DNA from 2 places in the Brevibacillus sp. FW301-21C12A genome. Region 1 is predicted to be linked to the other one. Evidence: riboswitches for the same ligand, from Rfam matches in the RefSeq annotation. Region 1 holds a riboswitch; the other holds the start of a gene.
The links. A riboswitch is a leader RNA that binds a small molecule or an ion and turns the genes downstream of it on or off. The one in region 1 is predicted to bind glycine.

Region 1 (8,455 bases):
CATACCACGATGGCGAGTCGAAGCAAGCGGACGAGCCTGGAGAGGTGTACTTTTCTTTTTCCTCCTCGCTCGCAAGCGACACCATCTCTGCTGCCAGGCCGAGGTTTTGAAAGCCGTGCAAAAGGCCGAGACTGATGATTTTGTACGCCTCGGTGACGCCGGACGGCATCCGCGGATGCTCCTCCGACACGATCACGCTGTAGGTCAGCTCCTGATCGTGCAAAACGGCACGTCCTCCTGTCGCGCGGCGGACAAAGCCCAGCCCGCGCTTTTGCACTTCCTCCAGATTGATTTCCTTGATCGCCTTTTGAAAATAGCCAATCGACAAAGTAGCCGGGTCCCACGTGTAAAAGCGAACGGTCGGGGGCACCTTGCCCTCGCTGTGCAACTGCAAAATCGCCTCGTCCACAGCCATGTTCATCGCCGGAGACATCGCTTCCGTCACGATATAGCGCCACTGTTCCATCGTATGTACCTCCCTACTCACAACACCTTCATTTTACGCTTCTCCCCATAGGACGGCAAGGCTTGGATCGGCTGCATCAACGAGCCGTCTCCTCGATGATCGCCATGACCTGCGCCAGCGCGTCCTGCTGCTTTTCGCTTGCGGCGCGCAGCTTCTCCGTAATCGCCGGACGCTTTTGCTGCAAACGGTCCAGCGCCCGGATCAGGCTGTCTGCGCTCAACGCTTCCTCTTCGAGCACCTCGCAAAAGCCTTGCTGCTCAAAAGAGCGGGCATTCAATATCTGGTCTCCCCTGCTCGCCGCCCGCGACAACGGCACGAGAAGCATCGGCTTTTGCAGTTGCAAAAACTCGTAAATCGCATTGGAGCCTGCGCGCGAGACGACGAGGTCGGTCATCGCCAACAGGTCAGGCAGCTCGTCCTGGACGTACTCGAATTGCCGATAGCCGTCCCGCTTCAGGCTGTTGTCCAACTGATTTTTGCCGCAAATGTGCACGACAGAAAAACGCTTGGTCAACGCGTCGAGCGTGCCGCGAACGGCTTCGTTCAACCGCCTCGCCCCCAGGCTGCCGCCCATGACGAGCAGCACCGGTTTGTCCGGGGAAAAGCCGCACAGCGCAAGCCCCGCTTCCTTCCGGCCTGTTTTCAGCTCGTCGCGAACGATCGCCCCTACATGTGTCCCTTTGCCCTTGGGCAAATGCTGGAGCGTATCGGGAAACGTCGCGCACACTTTAGCGGCAAAAGGCAGCGACAGCCTGTTGGCGAGTCCCGGCGTCAGATCGGACTCGTGCAGGACGACAGGCAGCCCATTCAGCCAGGCGCCAAAGACGACGGGCACGGAGACGAATCCTCCTTTGGAAAAGACGACAGCCGGCTTCCAGGCTGCGAGAAAGCGGTAAGCTTGCCAGGCGCCTTTGCCTACGCGCAGCGGGTCGGTGAAGTTTTTCCAGTCGAAATAACGGCGCAGCTTGCCTGTCGCAATGCCGATGTAGCGCACGCCGTCGAGCCTGCTGACCAGCTCCCGCTCGATCCCTGTCGTCGAGCCGATGTAGGCGACCTCCCAGCCTTGCTGCAAAAAACGCGGGATGAGCGCGAGGTTGACGGTGACGTGCCCCGCGGAGCCGCCGCCTGTAAATACGATCCGTTTGTTCATCATTGGTTCTCTCTCCCCGAAATGTCGGATCAATCCCATCTGTTCATGATAGCATCATTCGGAAAGAAAAACCGCCCTGTAAAAAGGCGGCTTTTCCAAAAGAGAGCTATTGTGCTTGCGGCTGGTAGCGCAGAATCGGCTTGCGCGCCGCTGTCGCTTCGTCCAGACGTTTGACCACGGTTGTGTGCGGCGCTTCCTGTACAAGCTCAGGCGTTTCCTCGCACTCGCGGGCAATTTGCAGCATAACGTCGATGAACTCGTCGAGCGTTTCTTTCGTTTCGGTTTCGGTTGGCTCAATCATCAGGCACTCGTCGACAATCAGCGGGAAGTAGATAGTTGGCGGGTGATAACCGAAGTCGAGCAAGCGTTTGGCGATGTCGAGCGTGCGTACGCCCAGCTTTTTCTGGATCACGCCAGACAAAACAAACTCATGCTTGCAGACGCGGTCATACGGCAGATGGTAAGCCGTAGCCAGACGGCGCATCATGTAGTTCGCGCTGAGCACCGCATTTTGCGACACTTGCAGCAAGCCTTCCGGACCCATGGTGCGGATGTAGCTGTGAGCGCGCACGAGAATGCCGAAGTTTCCGTTGTAGCCTTTTACGCGGCCGATGGAAGCCGGACGGTTGCTGTCCCAGTAGAAGCTGCCGTCTTCTTTTTTCGCCACGATCGGCGTTGGCAAAAACGGTTCGAGAATCTTTTTCACGCCGACAGGGCCAGCACCTGGTCCGCCGCCGCCGTGAGGGCCTGTAAACGTTTTGTGCAAGTTGAGATGCACCACGTCGAAGCCCATGTCGCCTGGACGGGCAATGCCGAGGATCGCATTCGCGTTCGCTCCATCGTAATACAAGAGGCCGCCTGCTTCGTGGACGATTTTCGCCATTTCCACGATGTCTTCCTCGAACAGACCGAGCGTGTTCGGGTTGGTCAGCATGAGTGCCGCTGTATCAGGGCCTACGGCATCGCGCAGCGCCTGAATGTCTACCAGGCCGCGCTCGTCAGAGGCAATCGTGACGGTGTCCAGTCCTGCTACCGCTGCAGAAGCCGGGTTCGTACCGTGCGCGGAGTTTGGCACGATGACTTTTGTGCGGTGGCCTTCGCCGCGGCTCTCGTGGTACGCGCGGATCATCATCAGACCTGTCCACTCGCCTGCTGCCCCCGCAGCCGGTTGCAGCGTAACTGCGTCCATCCCGGTGATTTCAGCCAGCTCTTCTTGCAGGTTGTACAAAAGCTCCAGTGCGCCTTGTACGGTTTCTTCCGGCTGGTACGGGTGCGTCTGCGCGAAGCCTGGGTAGCGGGCAACGTCTTCGTTGATTTTCGGGTTGTATTTCATCGTGCAAGAACCGAGCGGGTAGAACCCGTTGTCTACCCCGTGGTTGCGACGGGACAATTCGGTGTAGTGACGAACCAACTGCAGCTCGGATACTTCCGGCAGTTCAGCAGGAGTTTCGCGGATGAGGTGCTTCGGCAGCAGGCTTGCCACCTCTACCTCTGGTACATCCAATGCCGGCAGATTGTAGCCCACACGGCCCGGTTTGCTCATTTCAAAAATCAGTGCTTTTTCCTGGTCGTTACGCACGTGTGATCGCCTCCAATTCAGCCGCCAATGTGTCGATTTCTTCCTTGGTCCGCAGCTCGGTTACCGCAAGCAGCGTATGGCCCGCGTATTCCGGGTAATCCAGTCCCAGATCGTAGCCGCCGATGATGCCAGCGTCAAGCAGCTTTTTGTTTACTTCTGCCACCGGCTTGGACAGTTTGACTACGAATTCGTTGAAGAATGGAGCGGCAAAGACCACTTCCAGACCTTTTGCCTGCAGCGCTTGCTTGGCGTAATGCGCTTTTTGCAAGTTCATCATCGCCATTTCCTGTACGCCCTGTTTTCCGAGCGCAGTCAGGGTGATCGCAGCCGCCAGTGCCAACAGAGCCTGGTTGGAGCAAATGTTCGAAGTCGCTTTTTCACGACGGATATGCTGTTCACGAGCTTGCAGCGTCAGTACGAAACCGCGCTTGCCGTTCTCGTCTTTGGTTTGCCCGACGATCCGGCCTGGCATTTTGCGCATCAGCTTGGTAGTCGTTGCGAAATATCCGCAGTGTGGTCCGCCAAACGATGCCGGAATGCCGAACGGTTGCATATCGCCCACCACGATGTCAGCGCCCAGTTTGCCTGGCGCTTCCAATACGCCCAGCGCAAGCGGGTTGGAAGAAACGATGAACAGAGCGCCTTTGCCATGAGCAATCGGCTCGACCGCTGCCAAGTCTTCCACGTTTCCGAAGAAGTTAGGATATTGCACGATAACGGCCGCTGTGTTTTCGTCAATCAGCGCTTCCAGAGCTTGTGTGTCGGTTACGCCGTCGTTGTTGATGCCGACTTCAACCAGCTCTACGCCTTGACCGTACGCGTATGTTTTCAGAACGCCGCGCGCTTCCGGGTGCACAGCACGGGAAACGATGACGCGCTTTTTGCCAGTGTGACCAGCCGCCATCATCGCCGCTTCTGCCAAGGAAGTCGCTCCGTCGTACATGGAGGAGTTCGCTACTTCCATTCCGGTCAGTTCACACACCATAGTCTGGAATTCAAAAATGGCTTGCAGCTCGCCCTGGCTGATTTCAGGCTGGTAAGGCGTATAGGCGGTAAAAAATTCTCCGCGCAGCAACATGTGGTTGACTGTGCTTGGCGCATAGTGCTGGTAAACGCCAGCACCCAAAAAGTTGACGTGCGTGCTGAAGTTCACGTTTTGATTAGCCAGACGCGTGAAGTATTTCACCAGATCAGGCTCGGACAGAGCTTCCGGAATGTTCAGCGCCCCTTTGAAGCGCACTTCTTCCGGGATGTCTGCAAACAGTTCTTCTACACTGGAAATGCCAAGAGTTTCGAGCATTTCGCGCTTGTCCTGATCGGTTTGGGGCAGGTAGCGGTATTTCACGAACGTTGTCCTCCTCAAAATAGGATGTATAGTGGGCGATTGCTTAGTTTTTCGGACGTTTATAAAACGGAGCGGCGACAACCTCTGCTTTGAGGCGTTTTCCGCGAATTTCCACTTCCAGTTGGGTGCCAAGCGCCGCATGTTCGCTTTTCACGAGCGCCAATCCGACGTTTTTCTTCAAGGTAGGGGACTGCGTGCCTGTCGTCACTTCGCCCACCAGCTCTTCGCCGACGTAGACCGGATAGTGCGTGCGCGGAATGCCGCGGTCGATCATCTCGATGCCGACGAGCTTGCGCGGCGCGCCGTTTTCTTTTTGCGCCTTGAGCACCTCTTGGCCGATGAACGGCACTTCTTTGTCCACCTTCACCGCGAAGCCGATGCCTGCTTCAATCGGCGTGATGTCCTTGCTCAGCTCCTGGCCGTACAGCGGCAGCTTCGCTTCGAAGCGCAGCGTGTCGCGCGCGCCAAGTCCGCAAGGCAGAAGCCCGTCTTCCTTGCCCGCTTCAAGCAACGCGTCCCACAGTTCAGCGGCACGCTCTGCAGGCAGGTAAATTTCAAAGCCGTCCTCGCCTGTATAGCCTGTGCGGGATACCAGCGCGGAAATGCCAGCGACCTCTACGTCGCGCTCGAAACGGAAGAAGCCGATTTTCGACAGGTCTGTGGCGGTCAGCTTTTGCAAAATCGACTCGGCCAAAGGCCCTTGAATGGCGATTTGCGCCGTTTGCGGCGAAATGTTTTCAATCGTGACACCCGGAATCAGGTGCTCTTCCAGCCATGCAAAGTCTTTGTCAATGTTTCCTGCGTTGATGACAAGCAGGTAATGGTCGTCCGCGTATTTGTAAACGAGCAGATCGTCGACCGTACCGCCGTCCGGGTAGCAGAGCACGCTGTACTGCGCTTGCCCGACAGCCAGCTTGGACACGTCGTTGGTGGTGACGCGCTGCAAGTATTCGAGCGCACTCTCGCCTTTTACGTCTACTTCTCCCATGTGGGATACATCAAACAGACCTGCTTTCGTCCGAACGGCTTCGTGCTCCTGGCCAATGCTGGAAAACTGTACAGGCAGCTCCCAGCCGCCGAAGTCGATTGTCTTGGCGCCGTATTTTGCGTAGGAATCAAACAGTGGCGTTCTTTTCAGATTGGACATGTGTGGCACCTCCCAAAAACTGTTAGTCGGCATTTCTCCCCATGAAAAAACAGAGGCGAAAAAACGGGTACACCAAAAGAACGGTGCCCATTTCTCCTCCTCTGTCCTTGGTACCTGAGAGTTACCTTGCCAATCAAGCGCGGCGGGGATCACCGCGCTTGCAAGTTTCCCCTTTGGTGGCTCCGATTTCGAGCTCTCTCCAGAGTTGCGTCCAGTAGAGGTTCTTTTGCCTGAGAGATTCACCGTTCCCGGCTTGCTCCTTCGGCGCTGCAGTGGTTCGCGCAGTCTCTCCCTGCTACTATCATTCGCGTTGGTTAGATGGTCATACATAAGTTTTTGCTATGATTTCCATACTAATGAATGAACTTCCTCTATATCCTACCATGAGAGTCCGCCGTTGAAAATATGCAAATTAACAGTCAGATCAAGAAATACTTAACAAAATGATGAACACGATCATAAATGTTAAGTTTTTTGATAAAGCGCATGAAAGTTATGGCAGAGCTGTGTAAAGGAGTAACGTATATGCCGAATATTCCTGTTTCATTTGACACGAGCTGGATATCCCCGCTGACGGAGCGAATGCACGAAGACGGCCCCTGGGACAAGTGGGAGCTGTTCAAGCTGGCGCTGGAAGCGGAAGAGGCCATGGCTGTTCGCGAGTTCGATCAGTTGCAATGCCTGAAATACTTGCCGCTGCTCTCCCCGTTTCCCCACCAGTTGCAAACGGCGGAGCGAGTGCTCAACGACATGCGCGGACGCGCGATCCTCGCCGACGAGGTCGGACTGGGCAAGACGATCGAAGCCGGGCTGATTATGAAGGAGTACATGGTCAGGGGTCTGGCGAAAAAAATTCTCGTGCTCGTCCCCGCCTCCCTCGTCATCCAATGGACGAAGGAGTTGCAGCAAAAATTCGGGATTCCCGCCGTGGCGCAAAAAAAGGAGTACATGTGGCGGCAGCATGAAGTCGTCGTCGCCTCCATCGACACGGCGAAACGAGATCCGCACCGCCGCCACGTCCTCGACATCGACTACGACATGCTGATTATCGACGAGGCGCACAAGCTGAAAAACAAGCGGACGCGAAACTATCAGTTCGTGAAGGAAATTCGCAAAAAATATTGCCTGCTGCTCACGGCTACGCCGATCCAGAACGAAATGGACGAGCTGTACAACCTGATTAATTTGTTGAAGCCGGGGCACCTCGGCCACTCCACGTCGTTTTCCTCCAATTACGTCGAAGGAAAGCGACAGTCGAAAAACAGCGACAAATTGCGCGAAGAAATTGAAAAGGTGATGATTCGCAACAAGCGAAGCGACGGCGGCATCCAGTTCACCAGTCGCCGCGTCCAGTCGATTCCGATTGAGCTGTCGCAGGAAGAGATGGAGCTGTACGAGGGCGTCACCCGCTTTGTGCGCGACCAGTACCAGACAGGAGCTGGCCTGTTCAACTCGCTCGCCTTGATTACGTTGCAGCGCGAGGTTTGCTCCAGCAAGGAAGCCTCGTTCATGACGCTGTACAACATGCACCAGCGCACCAGCGAAGACTCCCCCCTGCGCGGCCGAATTTTGGAGCTGGTGGAGATGATTAAGCGGATCGAGACGCATTCCAAGGCGGCCAAAACGGTCGAGCTGATCCAGGAGATCAACGACAAAGTCATCATTTTCACCGAGTACCGGGCGACGCAAAACTACCTGCAAAAATATTTGCATGACCACGGCATTACTTCTGTGCCGTTTCGCGGCGGCTTCAAGCGCAGCAAAAAAGACTGGATGACCGATTTGTTTCAAAACCGCGCGCAAGTACTGATCGCCACAGAGGCTGGCGGGGAAGGGATCAACCTGCAGTTTTGCAACCAGGTCATCAACTACGACATGCCGTGGAACCCGATGCGCGTCGAGCAGCGGATCGGCCGTGTCCACCGTCTCGGCCAGAAGCGGGACGTGCACATTTACAATTTGTCCACCGTCGGCACGATTGAGGAGCACATTTTGAAGCTGCTGTACGAAAAAATCGACCTGTTCGAGATGGTCATCGGCGAGCTGGACGACATCGTGGAGCGGCTGAATCTCAACTCGTCGCTGGAAGAAAATTTGACGCAGATCATCATGGATTCCAAATCGGCCCGCGAAATGGCGTTGAAGCTCGACAACATGGGCCACGCCATCCGCGCCAGCAGACAACAGCACGCATCCCCTGCCCTGTCGGAAGCGGCAGAGCAGTAGCAGAAAAAACGCACACAAGAAAAGAGGTTTCTCCTGATGCAAGCCAACCAGGTCAGGCAATTTGTAGAGCGCTACCTCGCGACTTTTTCCGCGCACATCGTCGAAGCCCACCCGGATTACTTGACGGTCAAGCTTCCGGTCGAGGTCGACAAGGATATCGGCAACCGCCCGTTTTACTGGAGCTGGGTCGACAAAATGAACCTGGCCTACCAGCCGCTCGTGCTTACCTTTGCGTTTCACCCGGACCGGATGCCGGACGGGCTGCGGGCCGAGCATCTGCATCTGGGCGCTGCGCGCATGCAGCAAATTTTTGCCTCGGCGAAAAAGCACGGGCGCTTTTTATGCATGTACGAGCAAAATACCGCTTCCTTGCCAAGCACCGGCAAGCGTCGCTCCACGCCGCTCGTTCCCTGGCTCGGGCTCAACCTGAAAGTATCGCTCATCTGCGACAAGCGGCGCGACATCATGCTCTATCTCGGGATCAACCTGCATCAGCCGCGCCTCGTGCACGACTTTTCCTCGTTTTTGTTTCAGTTGACGCT
Region 2 (8,455 bases), on a different contig from region 1:
CGAACTTTCTCCAGCAAGTGTTCCCGCAGGCAGAACCGACGTCTTTGCGCGAAGCGGTCGCCCGTCTGGAGCGGAGCATGATCGGCAAGGCGATCCAGACGCACAAGACGACCCGGTTGGCGGCAGAAGCGCTCGGCATCAGCCAGAGCGCACTCGTCCAAAAGATGAAAAAGCTGCAACTGCGCGTAGAGAACGAGCCGGAAGCGAGCAAATAAAAAGCATCCTGCGAATGCCTGGTGCAGTCGCAGGATGCTTGTCCTTGCCATGCAAACACATCGGAAGCCGGATGTGTTTTTTTGTTTGGCTGGCGATCAGTTTTCCAATACTTTCACCTGATCGACTTTAGCCTTGCGCAGCTTGTAAATCACGACGAGCATGATGAACCAGACCGGAGTGATGAACAAGGCCACGCGCGTATCCTCGGCAAGCGCGAGCACGACGAGAATGAACGCGAGGAAAGCGAGAATCAGGTAGTTGGCAAACGGAAAGAGCGGCATTTTGAACTTGTTTGTTTTTGCCAGATCCGGTCTTGTCTTGCGGTACTTCAGGTGGCAGATCACGGTAATGCCCCAGATGAACAGGAAGCAGACCGTCGAAACGCTCGTAATCAGAGTGAAGACGCCTTCTGGCATGATGTAGTTCAACACAACCGCAATGAGAACGACGACAGTCGAGAAGAACAAGGCATTGGCAGGCACCTGGCGCGTTGTCAGCTTGGTCATGGACGCAGGCGCATTATTTTCCTTGCCGAGCGAGTAGAGCATACGGCTTGTACTGAAGATGGCGCTGTTGCATGCCGAAGCGGCGGAGGTCAGCACGACGAAGTTGACGATACCTGCGGCAGCCGCGATACCGATAGCCGCAAACACTTGAACGAACGGGCTTTCGGTCGGGATGATGGCGTTCCATGGATAGATGCTCATGATGACGATCAGAGCGCCGACGTAGAAGAGCAGCACGCGAATCGGGATGTTGTTGATCGCTTTTGGAATCACGCGCTCGGGATCTTCTGTCTCCCCGGCAGTCAGCCCGACAAGCTCAATGCCGACAAAGGCGAACACGACCATCTGGAAGGAGAGTAAAAAGCCGTTGATGCCGTTCGGGAACATGCCGCCGTGGCTCCACAGGTTGCTGAAGCTGGACGCGCCGGAGTTTGTCGAGAAGCCTTTGACAATCATGAAGATTCCGACGGCGATCAAAGCGAGAATCGCGATGACTTTGATGAGCGCGAACCAGAACTCCATTTCGCCGAAAAGCTTGACCGTTGCCAGGTTCATGATGAGCAGGATGACGAGCGCAATCAATCCCGGCATCCATTGCGGAACCTCAGGGAACCAGTATTGCGTGTACATTCCGACAGCCGTCAAGTCGGCCATGGCAATCGAAATCCAACAAAACCAGTACGTCCAGCCTGTGACGAACGCGGCCATGTTGCCGAGGTAGTCTTTTACGAAGTCAACGAAGGAATGATAGTTCAGGTTGCTAAGGAGAAGTTCACCGAGCGAGCGCATAATCAGAAAGCAAATAATCCCAGTAATCAAGTAAGCAAACAGGATGGATGGGCCGGCCAGGTGAATGGATTTGCCCGCACCGAGGAACAATCCCGTTCCGATGGCCCCGCCGATCGCGATGAGTTGAACGTGCCTGTTTTTCAGGCCCCTCGCCAAATTTTGCTGTTGCATGTGATCCCCCTCATTTCTCATGCGTTTGATTCGTTTGCGGCTGTTGGTAAAAAACCAACCGCCGACCTTTCAAAAAGTTTATGAAACTTTATAATTCATATCTTAACATAGCGACCCAGCATAAATACATCATTAAGTTACTTCCATCGAAAAAAACGCTTTCATTTTTGAGCGAGGCAGAAAATTTGCGGTTTTGTCGGCAGTTTTCCCTCCTTTTTCGAGGCAAATGGAACGGCTGTTTCATGGTGAACGCACAACACTCCTATTTTTCTGCAACAAAAAAAGGAACGGGAAAAATAGACCGGTTCCTACTTTTCTCTGTCCTTTTACCTGAGAGATTTGTCCTGAGCGGTCAGGATTTGCTCCTTCGGTGCTAAACGGCGAGTTTAGTCTCTCCCGCAATATTCATCCGCGTCAGATATTCGCGTGCGTTCTTATGATAGTAAAATATTCCAAAAAGGTTGTCAAATGAAAATTCCTAATTAACAGATTATTTTAAACATAAAACATTTTTGATTGACGGAAGGCCAGATGACAAGCAGGAAACGACAATCATTCGTCGTTTTTTCCGCTAGCCAGGTGAGCGGATGTGTCGAAAGGGGAAGGGTATGGATTTTGATTTGATAATGAATCAAATGCGCAAGTTTGATTTGAATTATAATCAAACAGCGAATGTAAACGGTTGCTTTTGGCCGAAACAAACTGTGCTGCGGAAAATGTGACAAAAAAGTGAGAAAAGGCTTGCCGCTGTTGGGGGGAAGGTCGTTTTTCCCGCAGGTGGCGGAGCGAAATTGGCACCCGCTTTTTTCCGCTTGGCACGGGAGTTGCTTTTCACGTAGCGGCATACAGAAAGGAGAGAGTGACATCATGAACATTTCTACTTTTGCCGCTGCAAACAAACTGGTCACAGGGCGGGATTCGCTGGCGCTGCTGCCCGAGGAGGTTGCCCGTCTGAAAGTGGCGCGTCCAATGATTGTGACGGACAAAATTCTCATTCAGGCCGGGGTAGTCGCGCAGGTGGAAGCGCTTTTGCCGATGGAGGCGGGCGTCTTCTCGGACGTGAACCCCGAGCCGGAAATCGAGATCGTCGACTTGTGTGTGCAGATGATCCGCGAAGGGGGCTACGACGGCCTGATCGCAGTCGGCGGCGGCAGCGCAATCGACATCGCCAAGGCAGCTTCCGTCATGGCGACGAACGAGGGCAGCATCGAGCAATATTTTGGCACGAATCTGGTGAAAAAGCCGGGCTTGCCGCTGATCGCGATTCCGACTACGGCGGGGACAGGCTCAGAGGTGACGAACATCTCGATTTTGTCGGATACGAAAGAGCAAGTGAAAAAAGGAATTGTAAGCCCTTACCTGCTGCCGGACGTCGCCATCGTCTCGCCGGTGATGACGCTTACGTGCCCGCCGAGCGTGACCGCTGCGAGCGGCGTGGACGCGTTGGTGCATGCGGTGGAAGCCTACATTTCCAAGTTCGCCTCCCCGGTGACGGACGCGCTGGCGATTGGCGCGATGAAACTGATTGCCGTTCACTTGCCGAAAGCGTACGCGTGCCCGGATAACATCGAGTCGCGCGAAGCGATGATTACCGCGTCGCTGATGGCCGGACTTGCTTTCGGCAACGCGGGCGTAGGAGCTGTCCATGCGCTGGCCTACCCGCTCGGCGGACGATTCCACATGGCGCACGGCGTGAGCAATTCGCTCTTGCTGCCTTACGTCATGCGGGCGAACAAGATCGCCTGCCTGGAAAAGCTCGGGGAAATCGCGCAGGCGCTCGGGGAAAACGTCGCCGGACTGAACCTGGACGAAGCGGCGGAAAAAGCGATTGAAGCGATGACGCGCCTGTGCCGTTACGTGGAAATTCCGCAGTCGCTGCGCGAGTTCAACATTCCGGAATCCGCGATCGCCGAGATGGCCGAAGAGGCGATGAAGCAAACCCGCCTTTTGAAAAACAATCCCCGCGCTTTGCGGAAAAAAGATATCGAAGACATCTATCGAGCAGCTTACTAAAAGGGGGACATCGTATGAAGTGGAAACAACGCAGAGCGGGTGAAGAAACCCCGTACATTCCGGCCGGACCGTTCAAGATCCGGCTGCCGTTTGTACACTATCGCTTTGAATGGCCCGATTATTTGCAAGGACTGTTGATGTGCGCCGTCGACCTCGGCGCGATCACGCTGCTCGCCGACCATCTGGGCATGCCGTTTGAGGTAGGACTGGCCGTTGTCATTTTGAATGGCTTTTTGTATTTGCTGCACCACCTCTTGGGCGATCCGGTCATTCCCGGCTGGATTACGCCGGCGATTCCGCTGATTGTGCTGTTTGTCGAGCAGTTTCCGGAAGGGCAGGAGCGGGTGTACGCGCTGATCGCCTTTCAGTTGACGCTTGGGCTGTTATCCATTTTGCTCGGGGTCACCGGACTAGCGAAGCGGGTAGTCAACTTCGTGCCGAATGCGATCAAGTCGGGGATTATTCTCGGCGCGGGGATTGGCGCGATTACCTCGATTTTTGAAAAGGGCGGGAAGTTCGACCTGTTCCCGTACACGATTGCCATTTGTATCGGCTTTTGCTTTTATCTCGTTTTTTCCAAACATTTTGAAGGGTTGAAACAAAAAGGGAAAGGGTGGGCATTGCTCGGCAACCTCGGGATTTTGCCTGCGATCTTGCTCGCGGTGTTCGTCGCCCCGTTGTTCGGGGAAGCGAAGTGGCCGGACATTCAATGGGGCTTCAGCCAGCCGGACTTCGCCACGCTCTGGTCGCAGTACACCGTCTTCGGGCTGGGCTTGCCGTCGCTCTCCTTTTTCATTACAGCGATTCCGGCTGTGTTCGCAACGTATCTCGTCGTCTTTGGCGACGTGTTGAAGACGAAAGCGCTTTTGTCCGAGTCCGACCAAGTGCGGCTCGATGAAAAAGTCGACTACAACCCGGACCGGGCGCACATGATTTTTGGCGGACGCAACATGCTGATGAGCCTGATCGGGCCGGACATTACGATGTGCGGGCCGATGTGGGCCGCGATGCAGGTCGTAGTGGTGGAGCGGTTCAAAAAAGGCAAAAAAGCGATGGACTCGTTTTTCGGCGGTGCGGGATCGTTTCGCTGGGGTACGAATACAGGTTTATTGCTTTTGCCGATCGTCAGTCTGGTCCAGCCGATTCTCGGCGTCGCCGTCGCCCTGACGCTGCTCGTCCAAGGCTACGTCAGCGTGCGGATTGGCGTGATGCAGGCGCGCAGCCAGCGCGACCTGGGCATCGCGGGTGTCGTAGGGGCGATTCTCGTCATCAAAGGAGCGGCGATGGCTTTTGGCGCTGGAATTTTGCTGTGCGTCTTATTATATGGAAAAGATTGGTTGCGCGGTGAAAAAGAGAAATTGTTCACGGCAAATGAAAAGGAGGAAAAGGCAGCGTGAGACAACAAGAATGGAACAAAGGCATGTACGTGAACGGAGAGTGGGTGACGCTTGCGGCACGCGTCGAGGTGCAAAATCCCGCGACATTGGAAATCATCGGCAGCGTGCCGGACGCTTCCGCGAAAGAAGCGCGGCAGGCGGTCGACGCTGCGTAAGCCGCTTTTCCCAGTTGGTCGAAAACGACCGCCTATGAGCGCGCGGCCTTGCTGGAGCGCTGGCACCAGACGATCGCAGCCCGCCTGGACGAGATCGCGTACGTCATGACGCTGGAACAGGGCAAGCCGCTCGCAGAAGCACGAGGCGAGGTGCAGTACGCGAACAGCTACATCAAATGGTACGCCGAGGAAGCAAAGCGGATTTACGGCGAGACGATTCCTGCCTCCGCCGCCTCCAAGCGGATTCTCGTGCAGAAGCAGCCAGTCGGTGTCGTGGCGGCCGTCACGCCGTGGAATTTCCCTGCGGCGATGATTGCGCGAAAAATCGCGCCAGCGCTCGCGGCAGGCTGCACGACGGTGACGAAGCCAGCCGAACAGACGCCGTTGACCGCGCTGCTTTTGGCGGAGTGCGCCCACGAGGCGGGGATTCCGCCAGGCGTCATCAACATCGTGACGACTTCGCAGGCAGCGGAAGTCGTCGATGTCTGGATGGACGATGCGCGCGTGAAAAAACTGACGTTCACCGGGTCGACTCCGGTGGGCAAGCTGCTGATGCGCAAAGCGGCCGATACCGTGAAAAAGATTTCCCTGGAGCTTGGCGGCCTGGCGCCGTTTATCGTGGCAGAGGACGCGAATCTCGACGCGGCGGTCAAAGGGCTGGTCCAGTCCAAATTCCGCAACGCCGGGCAAACGTGCATTTGCGCAAACCGCATCTATGTGCATGAAGCTGTGAAAGAGCCGTTCCTGCAAAAGCTGACAGAGGCGGTGTCCGCGCTGCGCGTAGGCCAGGGAACAGAAGACGACGTCGAGATCGGGCCGTTGATTGACGAGCGAGCCGTACAAAAAGTCCAGCAGCAAATTGACGACGCCGTGGGCAAAGGGGCGACGCTCCACGGCAGCCCGGTTCTCGCGGGAGCCACTGGCTACTTCATGAAGCCGGTCGTGCTCTCGGATGTAACCGATGAGATGGTGTGCATGCAGGAGGAAACGTTCGGGCCGATCGCGCCTGTCAGCACGTTTTCCGACGATGAGGAAGTCATCCGGCGGGCGAATGCGACGCCGTACGGGTTGGCGGCATACGTCTTCACGCAGTCGCTGGCGCGGGCGTTCACGTTTTCGGAAAGCCTGGAATACGGTATTGTCGGGGTGAACGATGGGGCGCCATCTGTCGCGCAAGCGCCGTTTGGCGGCATGAAGGAAAGCGGGCTTGGCCGGGAAGGCAGCCACCACGGCATCGAGGAGTATTTGGAAGTGAAGTATATTTCGCTGCAACTGGTGTAACAAAAGCGGAACGAAGTGAATAAAAAGAAGCACAGCTCGATTGATGCGGGCTGTGTTTTTTCTATATTCTGGCGCGGTTCTGTGGCGGCTCTGGGCAGGAAAACGGCGGCGCGAAACCCGTTTTCCTGGGCGGAAAATGAAAATGAGGATTGACAGCAGGATAAATATCCTTTAAATTTTGCGTTAGGGAAACATTTTTATACACAAGCATATTATTTTGCTAGGGTGAATATTATTGGTTAACAACCACAATTTTGTGTATAAGCATATATGAGCCAGTCATAAAGAATTGTCCAGCGGAAGCAACGGTCAACAACAACCGAGAACGTACACGAACGATTGGTTAATTGGAGGGAATCTCATGAATAGTGCGGTGTCAGTCAGAGAGCTTCACGTCTCCTACTTTGGAGTCGAGGTGGTGCGGGACGTAACCTTTGCTGTCGAGCAAGGAAGCATGGTGGGCATTATCGGGCCGAATGGCGCGGGGAAATCGACCATGATTAAGGCCATGCTCGGGTTGATCGGCAAAGACAAGGGAGACGTCCGGTTTTACGGCAAGGAAGTGAATGAGGTCCGGAAGCAGGTCGCCTACGTCCCGCAGCGGAGCCAGATCGACTGGACGTTTCCGATCACGGTGATGGATACCGTCCTCATCGGAACGTACCCGAGCGTCGGCTTGTTCAAATTTCCGAAGAAGAAGGAAAAGGCGTGGGCGATGGAATGCCTGCGAAAAGTCGGCCTGGAGGACTTCGCGAAGCGGCAGATTGGCGAGTTGTCCGGCGGGCAGCAGCAGCGCGTTTTTTTGGCTCGGGCACTGGCGCAAAAGCCGGAGTTGCTCCTTCTGGACGAGCCGTTTGTCGGGATCGACGTCGCCAGCGAGGAGACGATCATCCGGATTTTGAAGGAGTTGCAGCTTCAAGACAAAACAATCGTGGTCGTCCACCACGACTTGAGCAAGGCGAATGCTTACTTCGATCAACTGCTGCTTTTGAACAAAGAGCTTATCAAGTTCGGAACAGTCGATGAAGTCCTGAATCGAGAGGTCATGGCGAAAGCATACGCGCATCAACTTCAATTTCTCGAGAAGGTAGAGGTAACGGCGTGATGGATTTTTTACAAGCAATTGGACAGTATGAATTTTTGCAAAAAGCTTTGTTTACTTCTGTAGTAGTGGGCATCATCTGCGGCGTGATCGGCAGCTTCATTATTTTGCGCGGCATGTCGCTGATGGGGGACGCGATCTCCCACGCGGTTTTACCGGGGGTTGCTCTCTCTTATGCTTTCGGGATCAATTTTTTCCTGGGAGCAGTCGCCACTGGCGTCCTGACGGCGGTCGGAATCGGCTACGTCAGCCAGAACAGCCGGATCAAGAACGACACGGCCATCGGCATTTTGTTCACCTCGGCTTTTGCCCTGGGGATCATCATGATTACGATGCTGAAAAGCAGTACGGACCTGTACCACATCCTGTTCGGGAACGTGCTCGCCGTCCGGCCGTCCGACATGTGGGTGACCGTCGGCATCGGTCTGATCGTCATCGTGACCGTCTACGCGTTCTTCAAGGAGCTGCTGCTGACGTCGTTTGACCCGACGATTGCGGCCGCCTACGGTCTGCGCAACAATCTCATCCACTACTTGCTGATGACCTTGCTGACGATGGTGACGGTAGCGTCTCTGCAAACGGTAGGCATCGTGCTCGTAGTCGCCATGCTGATTACTCCGGCCGCTACCGCGTACTTGTTGACGGATCGCCTGTCGGTGATGATTTTCCTGGCTGCCGGCTTCGGTGTCATCTCCGCTATCGTCGGTTTGTACTTCAGCTTTACCTACAATCTGGCTTCGGGCGCGACGATTGTGATGGTGGCAACCGCGCTGTTCCTGCTAGCCTTTCTGTTCTCCCGCAAGCACGGGGTTGTCTGGAAATCAA

Region 2: it holds a riboswitch for glycine, as region 1 does, so the genes downstream of both, AC3WQH_RS16340 (amino acid permease) here and gcvT (glycine cleavage system aminomethyltransferase GcvT) in region 1, are expected to answer to the same signal.

What each region holds. Positions count from the first base shown of each region.
Region 1 is NZ_JBYTBG010000002.1:216,355-224,809, reverse strand. It holds gene AC3WQH_RS02670 (lipoate--protein ligase family protein) at 1-466, opposite strand, end outside; gene murG (undecaprenyldiphospho-muramoylpentapeptide beta-N-acetylglucosaminyltransferase) at 543-1,616, opposite strand; gene gcvPB (aminomethyl-transferring glycine dehydrogenase subunit GcvPB) at 1,723-3,195, opposite strand; gene gcvPA (aminomethyl-transferring glycine dehydrogenase subunit GcvPA) at 3,188-4,540, opposite strand; gene gcvT (glycine cleavage system aminomethyltransferase GcvT) at 4,584-5,687, opposite strand; glycine riboswitch at 5,779-5,895, opposite strand; glycine riboswitch at 5,896-5,992, opposite strand; gene AC3WQH_RS02645 (DEAD/DEAH box helicase) at 6,213-7,913, shown strand; gene AC3WQH_RS02640 (YqhG family protein) at 7,950-8,455, shown strand, end outside.
Region 2 is NZ_JBYTBG010000026.1:57,130-65,584, forward strand. It holds gene AC3WQH_RS16335 (sigma-54 interaction domain-containing protein) at 1-215, shown strand, start outside; gene AC3WQH_RS16340 (amino acid permease) at 312-1,682, opposite strand; glycine riboswitch at 1,991-2,091, opposite strand; gene AC3WQH_RS16345 (iron-containing alcohol dehydrogenase) at 2,550-3,695, shown strand; gene AC3WQH_RS16350 (hypothetical protein) at 3,710-5,092, shown strand; partial or broken gene AC3WQH_RS16355 (NAD-dependent succinate-semialdehyde dehydrogenase) at 5,116-6,528, shown strand; gene AC3WQH_RS16360 (metal ABC transporter ATP-binding protein) at 6,890-7,633, shown strand; gene AC3WQH_RS16365 (metal ABC transporter permease) at 7,633-8,455, shown strand, end outside.